3 regions of the Oceaniserpentilla sp. 4NH20-0058 genome follow, and region 3 is predicted to be linked to each of the others. Evidence: predicted binding sites of a transcription regulator. Region 3 holds the regulator's gene; each other region holds the start of a gene.

Region 1 (2,278 bases), on a different contig from region 3:
TCTCTTAGGGCTTTATTGGATGCTAAGAAAATATTGTGAATATCATTAAATTCGGAAACCCCTTGATTCAAATGTTCCAACGCTTCAAGCAATATTTTTTTATTCATTGTTCGTGGGGGGGCGTCTACAAGTTGCAACACTCGCTCAGCTTGAACTTTGGGTTTAGCCGATGCTTGCGAGGCTGGATCTTTCTCCCAGCAAATATACCCACGACGTACCCAGCTTGGTTCCTTCAACAACTGTGTTGGCCAAAGTAACGACACCGCTGGAGGCAATATCTGTTCAGCAAGTTGCTTGCGACTCATATCGATGGCCAAATTATGATTGCGTTTCACAACTTGATGTAACTCTTTGCCACTTAAATGAGCCAAAGCAATTTGAACACGTAAACAACGAGGATGCATCCAACCGAACTGAACCTGTTGCGCAAGATGATTCATTAATAACATTAAGGTACTTGGGGCACTTTTCAACCTGCGTAACTGGGTATCCTCGTCGCTAAACATCATATGATTAGGGCTTAGAATTTTTCCCCACTCTCTAAGAGTTGGCCAGTTCGCGCGCTCTAATAGTTGCTGAGATAGATTAGGCAAACGCACTCGCCTACCTATCATTCGGGACACATCTTCTAACAGACAACCGAATAACTTCGCTTCTACCTTGGCACTGGGAAAATGATCATGATGCACCGCAAATTGCCATCGCGTCATTGGCTGATAAGCAACAAACCATAAATACCAATTAGGCGCACCTGATAACATAGTGGCCCACTTCAGTTTTTCGGCGGAACCGCTGTGGGTGTCCGATGCCCAGTGTTCAACTAAACGTCCAGCTAAAGTGCTGTTTGCCTGAGCTTGCAGATAGGCCTTTTGCCGTGCATCACTTTTTAAAAGTGCCATTTTAGGCGCTTGCCTAATGACATCAATTACACCATTCATGCCCAACATGGTGATGACATGATTCAAACTTAGGATTTCTACCTCGCCATTGGCATTTTTATGATTCGCCGACGAAAATAAATACAGGCACAGCACGGGGTCTCGTTCTATGGTGTGAGCCATATCCGCCAGAGAAGCGCCCGATTTTATTTGCTTGGTAAGCAATTGGGCTGACACTTTTAAGATAGGTAATTTCGCTTTTGTGGCTAAATCCAGCCAAGCGTTCACCCCTTTTGGGCTTTTTGCTTCCATTCGATTTGAGGAAAGACCTTTTCTAAACTTAAATTAACTATAGTCGTACTTTGAACAATCGGGCCCATGGATTTCACTTTCGTGAAAAAAGGACAGTAAGGGCCCAGAGGGACACACGGAAATGCTATTCTTAGCTGGCTTTACAGTGGTGGTTTTCAGCGTTATCTATGGCTACATAGGTAGCCATGGTGTGCTGGCTGCACTTTGGCAGCCTTATGAATTTCTGATTATCCTTGGGGCTGGTATTGGCGCTCATATTGTCAGTAACCCCGGCCCAACCCATATTGATACCCTCAAACTATTGCCTCAAGTGGTCACTGGCGGCAAAGCCAATAAAAGTATGTATATGGATTGCTTAAGTTTAATTTATGACATCCTGAACAAAAGTCGCAAAGAAGGCATGATGTCCATCGAAGGGGATGTGGAAAACCCGCAGCAAAGCGGCGTCTTTTCGAAATACCCCGCTATTCAAAGCAATAAACCTCTTGCTGATTTTATTGCCGATTATTTTCGTCTAATTGCAGCAGGCAACATGCAAGCCCATGAGCTTGAAGCTTTAATGGATATGGAAATCGACAGCCGTTTACATGAACTCATCGGCCCTTCTCAAGCAGTTCAAAAAATAGCAGATGCCATGCCCGGCTTTGGTATAGTGGCTGCGGTGTTGGGTATTGTCATCACAATGGGAGCCATTGACGGCCCTATGGAAGAACTTGGCAGACACATTGCGGCGGCTCTAGTGGGCACCTTCTCTGGTGTGTTATTTGGCTACGGTTTGTTTGGTCCAATCGCCAGTAAAATGGAACACATTGCTCACGAAGAAATTAAACTGTATGAATCCGCTAAAGCCACGATTGTGGCGTCAGTGAACGGTTTACCTCCTCAGTTGGCTGTAGAGTTTGGCCGTAAGGTTTTATTTTCTCATGGTCGTCCAAGCTTTAACGAGTTAGAAAGCAAGGTGAGAGGGCGCTAGCATGACGCGAACGCCGGTCCATCCTATATTGCTGGAGTCACTTAATGGATAAGTTTGACCAGCAAAACATCATCATTCGTAAAATCAAAAAAGGCGGCCATGCCCATCATGGTGG
Region 2 (2,278 bases), on a different contig from region 3:
TTTTTAGCAAAACGGTTGGCTCTCAATACACTTTCAAAATCATTAAATCGCACCCCGTTTTCTTGCAGGACAGGGTATACCTTTTTTGCCACCATTTGACGTAAATAAAATGGCTGACTCACTACAAAATGATGAATAGCGTGAGTGGCACCAAAATTACAACAAAACAACTGTAATGGTAGTAATGACCAATGGTTCATGATCTGGCACTGCTTTAACAGAGAATCCACATCTCCATAATAATGCAATGCAGCAGTCATATTGTGCAGACAAAAAGCACGTAATGCATTTGGAATAATCCAAACCACTAACATCACTTCCACCCAATTTAAAACATCTAAAAACCAAGAAGTGTATTCAAAGCCTAGAAGGGTATTTAGGTTGAATAAATCGAAAGTCAAAAAGGTTAAATAACCATACAAACTAACGACATATATGTGGGTTAATGGTGCACCTTTAAAAGCAAAGCTTAAATATTGATAACCCTTCATGCTACTTAATTCTTTGATGCGTATGGTTATAGATAAAAAACCATCTAACGATGCCACTATTCGTTTAATGCCAAACGTCATACCATTACCCAATATGCGTTCTTCCACATCGTTTTGAGTACCGGAAACTTTATGATGGTTAAAGTGTAATTGACGTCGAAACCATGGGTTTATCGTGTTTGGGCGCATAATCCAAACTATGGCCATCATCATATTTTGAATTAAAGGCTGTTTACGGAAGTACAAGCGATGAATTAAATCGTGTTCTAGCTCATGACTAATAGCTGCAAAAAAAGCGCTGCATAGAATACAGAGCCAAGCCGGAATAAATCCGTAAATGTATCCTAAACCAGAGGCAATCATGCCTATAAATGCAATTAGTCCAATGATCAAACCAATGGCATTTTGATGGCGTAAAATGGGGTGAGCCACTTTCAAATCTGCACCTGCTTGGCGGATAGCGTTTTGAATATTCTTAGTTGCAATGCAATTGTGATCAGTCTTCATAACGTCACATCTAAAACTTTGTTGATACATATAATCCTAGCAGGCCTTAATGAATCGAGCTGAAGGTGGTTAGCCGTTATGATTGGGTGGCGGGTTAATTTTAGAAAGATTGGCTATATGAATCATCACGAGATTAAATATGAGAGTTAATCCATTTAAAACGACTCTCATGGCCATTTTTAGAACTAAAACATGAAATTCAATTCCCTATAATACAAAAAAAGAATAACTCAGCAGGGTAAATAAGCTAAAGAAAATCCTCTATTAGTCGATAAGTGGGTATCACTTAATTAATTTTGGCCAAGGCTGGCTACCAAGATCACTCAGAGGTGTGCCATGTTGTCGTTTAACTCTGCGTTATTCAATAAATCTAACCTGTATTCTCAGCCTGTACAGCCAAAAGTTATGGCTGAAGAAAAACTTGATCAAGACAAATTTGCCCATCAACGTCTAGGGAATGCATTAAAGGACAACCTAGGTGTAGATCTACCCCCTGAGAAAACCGTCTCTGAAGCTAAAAGCCTATTTGATGTAGATGCTGTTGTTGACACGGTTATGCAGCATATTGGTAAGCGTATCGACCAAGCTCGTGCAAATGGAGCCAGTGAAGCCGATCTTAACTCCTTATTTGAAGCGGCTCAAAGCGGTGTAGAAACTGGCTTTAAGCAAGCTAGAGAGCAAATTGATGCTCTAAATAAAATGGATGAACCTTTGGCAGAAAAGATTGATGCGGCCGAACAAGGCATATATGACGGCATTGATCAGCTAAAAGAAGGCACCTTCAATCCAAATCAGGAGATATTCAAAGCCAATACCGTTGAATACGGTAAAGCCTACGAGCGCACCAAAAACAACTTTGAATTTGAACTGACAACCCAAGAAGGGGATGTAGTGAAAATCAAAGCCATGAGCGACTACGAGTCTTATAAAGCAGCACTAGCAGCCAATGATGGTGACACCCAGCTATACGCCAGTTTAAGCGAAGAGACTAACCGTTCAGGTTTCAGTTTAATGGTAGAAGGTAACTTAAACGACGATGAAATGGCCGCTATCGAGTCTTTAATGGCGCAAGTGAATGATTTAGCCGGTGAGTTTTATAGTGGCGATTTAGGCACAGCTTTTGATATGGCCATGAATTTAACCAGCGACGCAGATCAAATCGCACAATTTAGCTTAAATCTAAAACAAAGCCATGTAAGTGCTTCTGAATATGGCGCTATGCAAGGTGATGCATTAGCTGGCTCAAGTAAGGGTAAAGGATATGACGATTTACTACCTAA
Region 3 (2,278 bases):
GTCAGCTTACGTGATGTATTGGTTAATGGCCCAGGTGGCATTCGTATTATTCCCGCGGCTTCCGGTACACAAGAAATGGCTCAATTGGATGCAAGAGAGCATGCAGGCCTAATCAGAGCCTTTAGCTCCATATCTGATCAATTAGATGTACTGGTTATTGATACCGCGGCTGGTATCAGTGATGGCGTTGTCAGTTTCGTAAAAGCCGCGCAAGAAGCCCTGTTTGTTGTGACGGATGAGCCTACCAGTATTACCGATGCTTATGCACTCATTAAGCTATTGAATCGTGATCACGGGGTGTTTCGTTTTAGGATTTTAGCCAACATGGTGAAAACAAGCCAAGACGGCCACAACCTATTTGCCAAATTGACAAAAGTAACAGACCGATTCTTAGATGTTGCATTGCAATATGTTGGCAGTATTCCATTTGATGAAAGTGTTAAACGCTCGGTGCAAAGACAGCGAGCAGTAATAGAAGCGTACCCAAGAGCAAAGGCCTCGTTGGCCTATAAATCCTTAGCAAAAAAAGTGGACTCATGGCCATTGCCGACAACAGCAAGAGGCAACCTAGAGTTTTTTGTGGAGAGTTTAGTATCAACAGCTCGTGGATAAATAATGGCCGTAGCAAGTGGTTTAGCCATGTACACAGGTGAGCAAAATCCTAATTTTAATCATCTAATCGAAGAATATGCGCCTTTAGTTAAGCGCATAGGTCATCATCTAAAAGGGCGATTACCAGCTTCGGTACAACTGGATGATCTTGTACAGTCAGGCATGATTGGCTTGATTGAAGCTGCACGCAAATACGAACCGAGTAAAGGTGCGAGTTTTGAAACCTATGCTGGTATTCGTATTCGTGGCGCTATGCTTGATGAAATTCGTAAAGGAGATTGGGCGCCTCGGTCCGTACATCGAAACAGCCGGAAAATAGCGGATGCCATTCGATTTGTAGAATCTCAAACTGGGCGTGATGCACAAGATCATGAAGTTGCTTCTGCATTAGATATGAGCTTGGAAGAGTATCACACCCACCTCCAAGATGGCCTTGGTTCTCGGCTATTCAGCTTTGAAGACCTTTTGACCCAACCCGGTGAGCGGGAAGGGGAGCTAATCAATCACGATGATTCAGGGCCGTTTGAAGGCCTACAATCGGAGCATTTCCAAAAACAGCTTGCACAAGCCATTGGGACCCTTCCAGAAAGAGAGCAATTGGTGTTAGCCCTATATTACGATGAAGAATTAAATTTAAAAGAAATAGGAGCTGTCTTAGAAGTAAGTGAGTCACGAGTAAGCCAAATTCATAGCCAAGCGGCCCATAGATTAAGGGCTCGCTTATCTGAATGGGTAGAACAAAAGGCCTAAAGGTAGTGAATAAAGGCTGGTTAAATTACGCCTAGTCTTATATTTCACATGAACCTGCTGGATAACTTCATAACACTGGCTAGACTAAAAATAGGCAATAGAGTCATTGGCCAGGGCGCTGGGAGGTAGCTTTGGATAAAAATATGAAAATACTTGTTGTGGACGATTTCTCCACCATGAGGCGCATCATTAAAAACCTGCTCAGAGATTTGGGGTTTACCAATACTCAAGAGGCAGACGACGGCAATACCGCCTTACCCATGTTACAAAGTGGTGACTTTGATTTTTTAGTCACCGACTGGAACATGCCAGGTATGACAGGTATAGAGCTGTTGAAGCATGTACGTGAAGATGAGCGGTTGAAGTCTTTACCTGTGTTAATGGTGACAGCCGAAGCAAAACGAGACCAAATTGTGGCGGCAGCACAAGCAGGTGTAAATGGCTATGTTGTAAAACCGTTTACGGCTGCGGTACTCAAAGAAAAGATTGAAAAAATCTTTGAGCGTGTTGATGGCTGACTAGGAAGGTGTCATGGCAGAAGCAGAGCTAAAAAACTCAACATCAGAGTTTGCAAAACTGTTTTCTGAAAAAGCTAATGAGCTAATGGGTCGATTAGAACAAAATGACCTTGCAGGCGCAGTTGGCTTAATTCAGGATTTACAAAAAGTTAGGGATGAAAATCTTTATCAAGAAATCGGGCAGCTCACGCGTGCACTGCATGAGTCAATCAAGAACTTTAAATTAGATAGTAAAGTTCAAGGTGCCGGATCAGATATAGATGAAGCCCATGAAGGTTTGCAGTACGTTGTCGAAATGACAGCGAAAGCGGCAAATAAAACCATGGATAAAGTGGATGATAGTATGCCGCTATCAGAGGCGATTGCTTCTGAGGCATTTGAAATCAGACAGGAATGGA

What was found. The regulator FliA, encoded in region 3, starts transcription of late flagellar genes. The targets are predictions, from matches to a motif close to CTAAAGTTNNNNNNNNNNCNGCCGATA.
Region 1: motA (flagellar motor stator protein MotA) is a predicted target of FliA. The motif match lies at 1,213-1,239, and genes of this name have one in related genera.
Region 2: ABWV45_RS02695 (DUF5610 domain-containing protein) is a predicted target of FliA. The motif match lies at 1,246-1,272, and genes of this name have one in related genera.

The regions. Positions count from the first base shown of each region.
Region 1 is NZ_BAABWE010000004.1:261,359-263,636, reverse strand. Features, by position in the region: gene ABWV45_RS07835 (HDOD domain-containing protein) at 1-1,190, opposite strand, end outside; gene motA (flagellar motor stator protein MotA) at 1,312-2,163, shown strand; gene motB (flagellar motor protein MotB) at 2,208-2,278, shown strand, end outside.
Region 2 is NZ_BAABWE010000001.1:570,082-572,359, reverse strand. Features, by position in the region: gene ABWV45_RS02700 (fatty acid desaturase) at 1-998, opposite strand, end outside; gene ABWV45_RS02695 (DUF5610 domain-containing protein) at 1,335-2,278, shown strand, end outside.
Region 3 is NZ_BAABWE010000005.1:56,042-58,319, forward strand. Features, by position in the region: gene ABWV45_RS08255 (MinD/ParA family protein) at 1-612, shown strand, start outside; gene ABWV45_RS08260 (RNA polymerase sigma factor FliA) at 616-1,362, shown strand; gene cheY (chemotaxis response regulator CheY) at 1,506-1,880, shown strand; gene ABWV45_RS08270 (protein phosphatase CheZ) at 1,894-2,278, shown strand, end outside.